Regions from separate parts of the Caballeronia eucalypticola genome, predicted to be linked through region 2. Evidence: predicted binding sites of a transcription regulator. Region 2 holds the regulator's gene; the other holds the start of a gene.
The links. The regulator FliA, encoded in region 2, starts transcription of late flagellar genes. The targets are predictions, from matches to a motif close to CTAAAGTTTNNNNNNNNNNNGCCGNTA.
Positions count from the first base shown of each region.

Region 1: motA (flagellar motor stator protein MotA) is a predicted target of FliA. The motif match lies at 1,347-1,373, and genes of this name have one in related genera.

Region 1 is NZ_JBLKRU010000021.1:25,671-29,085, forward strand. It holds gene ACMX25_RS22995 (glycosyltransferase family 4 protein) at 1-632, opposite strand, end outside; gene motA (flagellar motor stator protein MotA) at 1,419-2,279, shown strand; gene motB (flagellar motor protein MotB) at 2,312-3,292, shown strand; gene ACMX25_RS23010 (response regulator) at 3,381-3,415, shown strand, end outside.
Region 2 is NZ_JBLKRU010000001.1:371,086-374,500, reverse strand. It holds gene flhF (flagellar biosynthesis protein FlhF) at 1-657, shown strand, start outside; gene ACMX25_RS01785 (MinD/ParA family ATP-binding protein) at 650-1,582, shown strand; gene ACMX25_RS01780 (RNA polymerase sigma factor FliA) at 1,613-2,344, shown strand; gene ACMX25_RS01775 (GGDEF domain-containing protein) at 2,378-3,415, opposite strand, start outside.

The DNA of each region.
Region 1 (3,415 bases), on a different contig from region 2:
TCGACCTTGTCCACCTTGGCGGCAATCTTCAACGGAAGACCGCTTTGAGCCGCGATCTTGATGGCGAGATCGGCGCGCTTTTCCGGGCAGATACGACCCAGGAACGCGAGATATTCGGGCTTCTTGTGGGTTTGCGGCGTCAGCAGATTTTCCGGCAGCCCGTGATAAATCGTGTTGAGCCAGCCAGCCTGCGGCAGCGGGACGCGCTGGGAATCGGAGATCGATACAACCGATGCATCAGGAAATGCGCTGAATACAGGCTGCAATTCGGGCAGATCCAGACGGCCGTGAAGCGTCGTCAGAAACGGCGTGTCCATTTGCGAGAACACCGAGAACGGCATGTAGTCGAGGTGGAAGTGAAGCACGTCGAACTCATGGGCCCGACGGCGTACGTTCTCTAGCAGCAGCGCGTGCGGCGCATTCCAGTCGCGGATAGACGGATCGAGGCGAAGTGCACGCGGCCACGCGGCTTCGAGCTTCGCCTTGGTCTGCGAGTCGCCGCTCGCGAACAGGGTCACGTCGTGGCCGAGATCAACCAGCGCGTCCGTTAGGTACGAGACAACGCGCTCGGTGCCGCCGTAGAACTTCGGGGGGACTGCTTCGTGCAACGGTGCAATTTGTGCGATACGCATAACGTGACTCTCCTGTTCGTGAGGGCTTCGATGCGCGGCGTCCAGTCGAAAATCAAACGCTAACGAGTGAAAACCGGTGAAGCCTTGCGGACGGGCCAGCGTCAATGCTGCCGCCCCCGGAAAAATAGGACCCGGATGAATCGGGTTATCCCTTACGACCCATTATCGAGATGACTCCGTGCATCAACGAGTCATTTTTCAAACGCTTAACCTTGTTACAGGGCGAAACACCGGCCGTTACGAAAGTTGGATAGTGGCCGAAGCCCTGATACGGCAAGCGATTGCGCGTCCGTCATCAAATTGCGCGGTGCAAGATGCATTGCCCAGGACGCAAGATACAGCAAGGCGTGTGCCACCGCCCAGGCAGGCTGGCCATACTCCGTATGCTCCTGCGCGGACCTCGGTTGTGGAAACAAATGCGTATCGCGTAAAGATTTGGCAGAGGCTGCCGTCAGTCAGACGTTAGCCGCATGGTCAGCCAACTCGCTTGGAAAACGGCTCGTCCAATCGTGACGGGCAAATGCTTGCTTACAATTAATTGCCGATCTGTAAGCTTAAAATCGGCACTTTTGCCCGACTTTTTGCTGACTCGGCTCAAAAGCCTGGCGACGCGACCGGGCCGGACGGTCGGTCAATCGCCTCGGAGGCTTGAATGCGCCGCCAATCAAGACGCTGCCAGGCGCCCGATCTGCCATCCCCCTCCGCTATCTCCCTTCAAAGTTTTCCAGCCACTTGCCGTAAACCACTTAACGGCGGTTTCGCCGATGCAACCATGAGGGTTCGACTGTGCTGATTTTCATCGGAACACTAGTGACGCTGTTGTCCGTCTTCGGCGGTTATGCGCTGGAAGGCGGCCACCTTGGCGCGTTGGTCCAGCCCGTTGAAATCCTGATGATCGCGGGCGCCGGTGTGGGCGCGTTTATCCTCGGCAACGGCATGAAGACGATCAAGTCGACGCTGCGCGTGATCCCGACGCTCTTCAAAGGCTCGAAGTACAACAAGGACGTGTACATGGAGCTGATGGCGCTGCTCTACGTCCTGCTCGCAAAAGCACGCAAGGAAGGCACGCTGACGCTGGAGTCCGACATCGACGATCCGGCTAAAAGCCCGATCTTCGGCCAGTACCCGAAGATCCTGGCGGATCGGCATATCGTCGAATTCCTGACTGATTATTTGCGCCTGATGGTTGGCGGCAACATGAACGCGTTTGAGATCGAAAGCCTCATGGATGAGGAAATCGAGACGCATCACGCAGAAGGCGAAGGCCCGGCGCAGGCGCTGCACAAGGTAGGCGACGCGATGCCGGCGTTCGGCATTGTCGCTGCCGTGATGGGCGTGGTTCACACCATGGCGTCCGCCGATCAGCCGCCGGCCATCCTCGGCGAAATGATCGCGCAGGCGCTGGTCGGGACGTTCCTCGGCATCTTGTTGTCCTATGGGTTGATCGGCCCGCTCGCGAGCGTCGCGGAACAGCGCGTGGCGGAGTCGACGAAGATGTTCCAGTGCATCAAGGTGACGATCCTGGCAAGCCTGAACGGCTACGCACCGGCTATCGCGGTGGAATTCGGCCGCAAAGTGCTCTTCTCCACTGAGCGTCCGTCGTTCTCCGAACTGGAAGAACACGTGCGCCGCGTGAAAGCGAAGTAACCGCCTTTCACGACCGAGCACCCGAGCCCGCCATGTCGACCAATAAAGATCGTCCGATTTTCATCAAGCGCGTCATATCGAGCAAGAAGGCGCATCACGGCGGCGCGTGGAAGCTGGCGTACGCCGACTTCATGACGGCAATGATGGCGTTTTTCCTGTTGATGTGGCTGCTGAGCGCGGTGTCGCCAGTGCAGCGCCAGGGGATTGCCGAGTATTTCAACATGCCGCTCAAGAACGCGATCATGGGCGGGCAGAAGAGCGGCATGGACTCCAGCATTATCGACGGCGGCGGGCGCGATATTTCCAGCCCCGAGCCGGGCACCACCCGTATGAGCGACGGCACGCGGCGCGTGGACCGGCTCGATGAGCAGACGTTGAGAGCCGCGCAAGGCGAACTCGAACGGCGCGATCAGGCCCGCCTGCGCGACTTGCAGATCAAGCTCATGTCCGCGATCGAAGCGAACCCGGTGTTGCGCCAGTTCAGGCAGCAGATCCGGATTGATTCGACGCAGCAGGGTCTGCGCATTGAGATCGTCGATACCCAAAAGCGCCCGATGTTCGCGCTCGCCAGCAACAACGTGGAGCCCTACATGCGCGACATCCTGCGCGAGATCGGCAAGGCGCTGAATGACGTGCCGAACCGGATCGTGGTGCAGGGCCACACTGACGCCACGCGATACGCGGGCGGCGAAAAGGGCTACAGCAACTGGGAGTTGTCGGCGGATCGCGCGAATGCGTCACGGCGCGAGCTGATCTCGGGCGGCATGGATGAATCGAAGGTGCTGCGCGTGCTTGGACTGGCATCGACGCAAAACCTGAACAAGCAGGATGCTTTCGATCCCGAGAACCGGCGCATCAGCATTCTCGTGTTGAACCACAAGTCGGAAGAGTCCATGACGCGCGAAAGCATGCCGGCAACCACGATTACCAGCAACGCGGGCAGCCCGGACGAGCTCAAGCCCAACCTTGGCTCGCTCGCGCCTGGACTGCCAGCCAAACCGGCGGCGCCGTGACGCCGGCAACACCAGACACGCTCGCGAAAGTGAAAGTACAAGAGCACGAGAGCACGACTAGAACATCGGACAGAGGGCGGCACACATCATGATCAAGAACATTCTGGCTGTCGACGACTCGGC
Region 2 (3,415 bases):
ACGACCACCGCCAAGCTCGCCGCGCGCTGCGTAATGCGCTTTGGCGCCAGCAAGGTCGCGCTGCTTACCACCGACAGCTACCGGATCGGCGCGCACGAACAGCTGCGTATTTTCGGCAAGATCCTCGGGGTATCGGTGCATGCGGTGAAAGACGCGGGCGACCTTCAACTCGCGCTCTCCGAACTGCGTAACAAGCACATTGTTCTCATCGACACGATTGGCATGAGCCAGCGTGACCGCACTGTGGCCGATCACATCGCCATGTTGTGCGGCGCCGGCCATCCGGTGCAACGCCTGCTGCTGCTCAACGCAACCAGCCACGGCGATACGTTAAACGAAGTAGTTCAGGCGTACCAGAGCACGCCGGACCAGCCGCCGCTCGCGGGCTGCATCCTGACCAAGCTCGACGAAGCCACGAACCTGGGCGGCGTGCTCGACACCGTGATCCGCTACAAGCTGCCCGTGCATTACGTATCGACGGGACAGAAGGTGCCGGAAAACCTGTATGTCGCGACCAAGCGCTTCCTGATTAAAAGCGCCTTCTGCATCCCGCGCGACGGCTCGCCGTTCGTGCCGCAAGACGACGATGTGCCGCCGCTCCTGTCCGCGCTTTCCGCGCGCGCTTCCACCGAACTGCATGAGGTTCACTTTGGATAAGTTCGTGTCCGATCAGGCTGAAGGCCTGCGCCGGCTGCTGACGCGCAATGGCTCGCGGGTCGTCGCGGTGTGTGGCGCCCCGGCAGGTGGAATGGGCGGAAGCGGCAATACGTCGACGGTGGTGAACCTCGCGTCCGCCCTCGCCGCGCAAGGCAAGGATGTGCTGGTAATCGATGAACGCCAGAACGGGTTGTCGGTGACCCGGCTGGCCAAGGTGCCGGATAACGGTGCACTGGGCGCGGTCTTGTCCGGCAAGCGTTTTTTGCAGGACGCCGTCACGCGCACGCCGTTCGGCTTTTCGGTGATTGCCGCGCCTCGCGATGAACGCATCAGCCAGGACGCCGCGCATTGCCGGGTGCTGCTTGACGGACCCGCCGATGTCGTCCTGATCGATACCCAGCTCGATCGCAGCGGCGCGCTCTCAAATCTGGCCGTGCAAGCGCACGACTTCGTGATCGTGACCCGCGTAGCGCCCGCCGCGATCACCGAGGCGTACGCCTGCATCAAGCGTCTGCACTACGCACACGCGATCGGCCGGTTCCGAGTTGTCGTGAATCACGTGAAGAACGGCGCAGACGCGAAAATCGCCTTCGATAACCTCGCCGGCGTCGCCAATCGTTATCTCGCGGTGCAACTCATGCCTGCCGGTTGCGTAGCAGAAGATCCGCGCGTGGCGCGGGCGCATGAACTATCGCGTTGCGCGGTGGAAGCTTTTCCGGCGACGGCGGCCGCCCGGGATTATCGGCAGATTGCCGCTGAATTGCAGTACTGGCCGATGCCGAAAGCGTCGCAGTTTGAATGGCCCGTGCAGTCCTTGCGAGCGGAAACGCCGCACGGATTGGAGCGCTCGATCAACTCCGGCGCGGTTCGCCGCACGGAAACACCATTGATGCAGCTTGCGATGAGCAGCGCCGCGTCCGTGTGATGCAGCAAGAGAAGGAACAAGGTGAATGCGATGTATAACGCCCAGGGAAAACTGTCACAGTCCGAGGTCCTGACCCGCTACGCACCGTTGGTGCGCCGGCTTGGCCTGCAACTCGTGGCGAAAATGCCGGCTAGCGTCGATCTGGATGACTTGATCCAGGCCGGCATGATCGGTTTGCTCGATGCCGCCAGCCGTTATAAAGAAGATCAAGGCGCTCAGTTCGAGACCTACGCCAGCCAGCGGATTCGCGGCGCGATGCTCGACGAGTTGCGCGCCAACGACTGGCTTCCGCGCAGCATGCGCAAGACTTCGCGCGAAGTGGAATCCGCGGTGCACAAGGTTGAACAGCATCTTGGACGCTCGGCGAGCGAGCAGGAAGTGGCTGAGCATCTGAACATGCCGCTGATCGAATATCAGGCCATGCTGCAGGATCTGCATGGCAGCCAGTTGATCTATTACGAAGACTTCGACCGGTCTTCCGATGACGAGCCGTTTCTCGATCGTTATTGCGTCGATAAAGCCGACCCGCTTTCCGCGTTGCTCGATGGAAGCTTGCGTTCGGCGCTGGTCGAGGCAATCGATAAATTGCCTGAGCGCGAAAAGCTGCTGATGAGCTTGTACTACGAGAAGGGCTTGAATCTGCGCGAAATTGGCGCCGTGATGGAAGTCAGCGAATCGCGTGTCTGCCAGTTGCATAGCCAGGCCGTTGCGCGGCTGCGGGCCAAGTTGCGGGAACAGGCTTGGTCGGGCGTGGAGGCTTGAGTATCGGCGAATGAAAAGACGGATGGAAACCAGTCAGGTTTCGAAATCCGCGTCCGCCGCGAACTCTGTCTGGCCTTTGCCCAATGACTTGGCGCGATACATCGCGCGATCGGCGGCGCGCATCAGCACGGCAATATCTCTGTAGCCGGGACTCAAGTCCGGCGAGATCAGGCAAGCACCAATGCTCGCCGATACATTCACCACCCGGTCCTGCACCGACTTCATTTCCTCGAGCACCGCGTGCACGCCGTTTGCCACCGTCTGCACCGCGTGATTGCCCGTCACGTGCCGCGCCAGCACGACAAATTCATCGCCGCCTAGCCGCGCGACTGTATCGGTGGTTCTTACCCTTCTTGCCAGCAGGCCCGCGAAAGTTTGCAGCACGACGTCGCCGACTTCGTGGCCATAGGTATCGTTGACTTCCTTGAAGCCGTCGAGATCGATCATCAGCAACGCGGTCGCGCCTTCCTGTCCCGTCGATATCGCGATCATTGCCCGGCCGATGGTCTGCTCCAGCATGTAGCGGTTGCTCAAACCCGTGAGCGGGTCGGTGCCCGCCTTGAGCGCGAGGTCGCGGTTCGCACTGCCGAGCCGGCCGACCAGCACGGCGAGGTAGACCGATGCGCCGAACACACTCAAGCCAATCCCGAGCGCCGCGGAGCGATTGATCATCCACCACGGCTGCAGTACCGACAACGCGACGATGCCCACCATCGCCGTGACACACGACAATGCCAGCGTGCGCTTGCCGTAACGCCCGCCCGCGCCGATCAGAAAGAGGAAGACCGCCCATAGCATGGGCAAGGTGAGTGCGCCTCCGGCACCCAGGATCACGGTGAGCAGGGCCTGATCGGCGACAGTGGTGAATGCGAGGCGCAGATTCGACTGCCGTTGCATTCTGCTGATGATTAGCCGCGTCGCTACTCCATAGATCAGATAGAGCGCGAGCGCATGGAAGCTGGCAATGGCGGCGGGCGTTGGAATGGTCCACGCCAGCACGCCGTACACGGCCGTTGCGAGGCCGCACAGTATGACTCTTAGCGTCGCCTGCTCTTTTTCCGGATCGAGAAA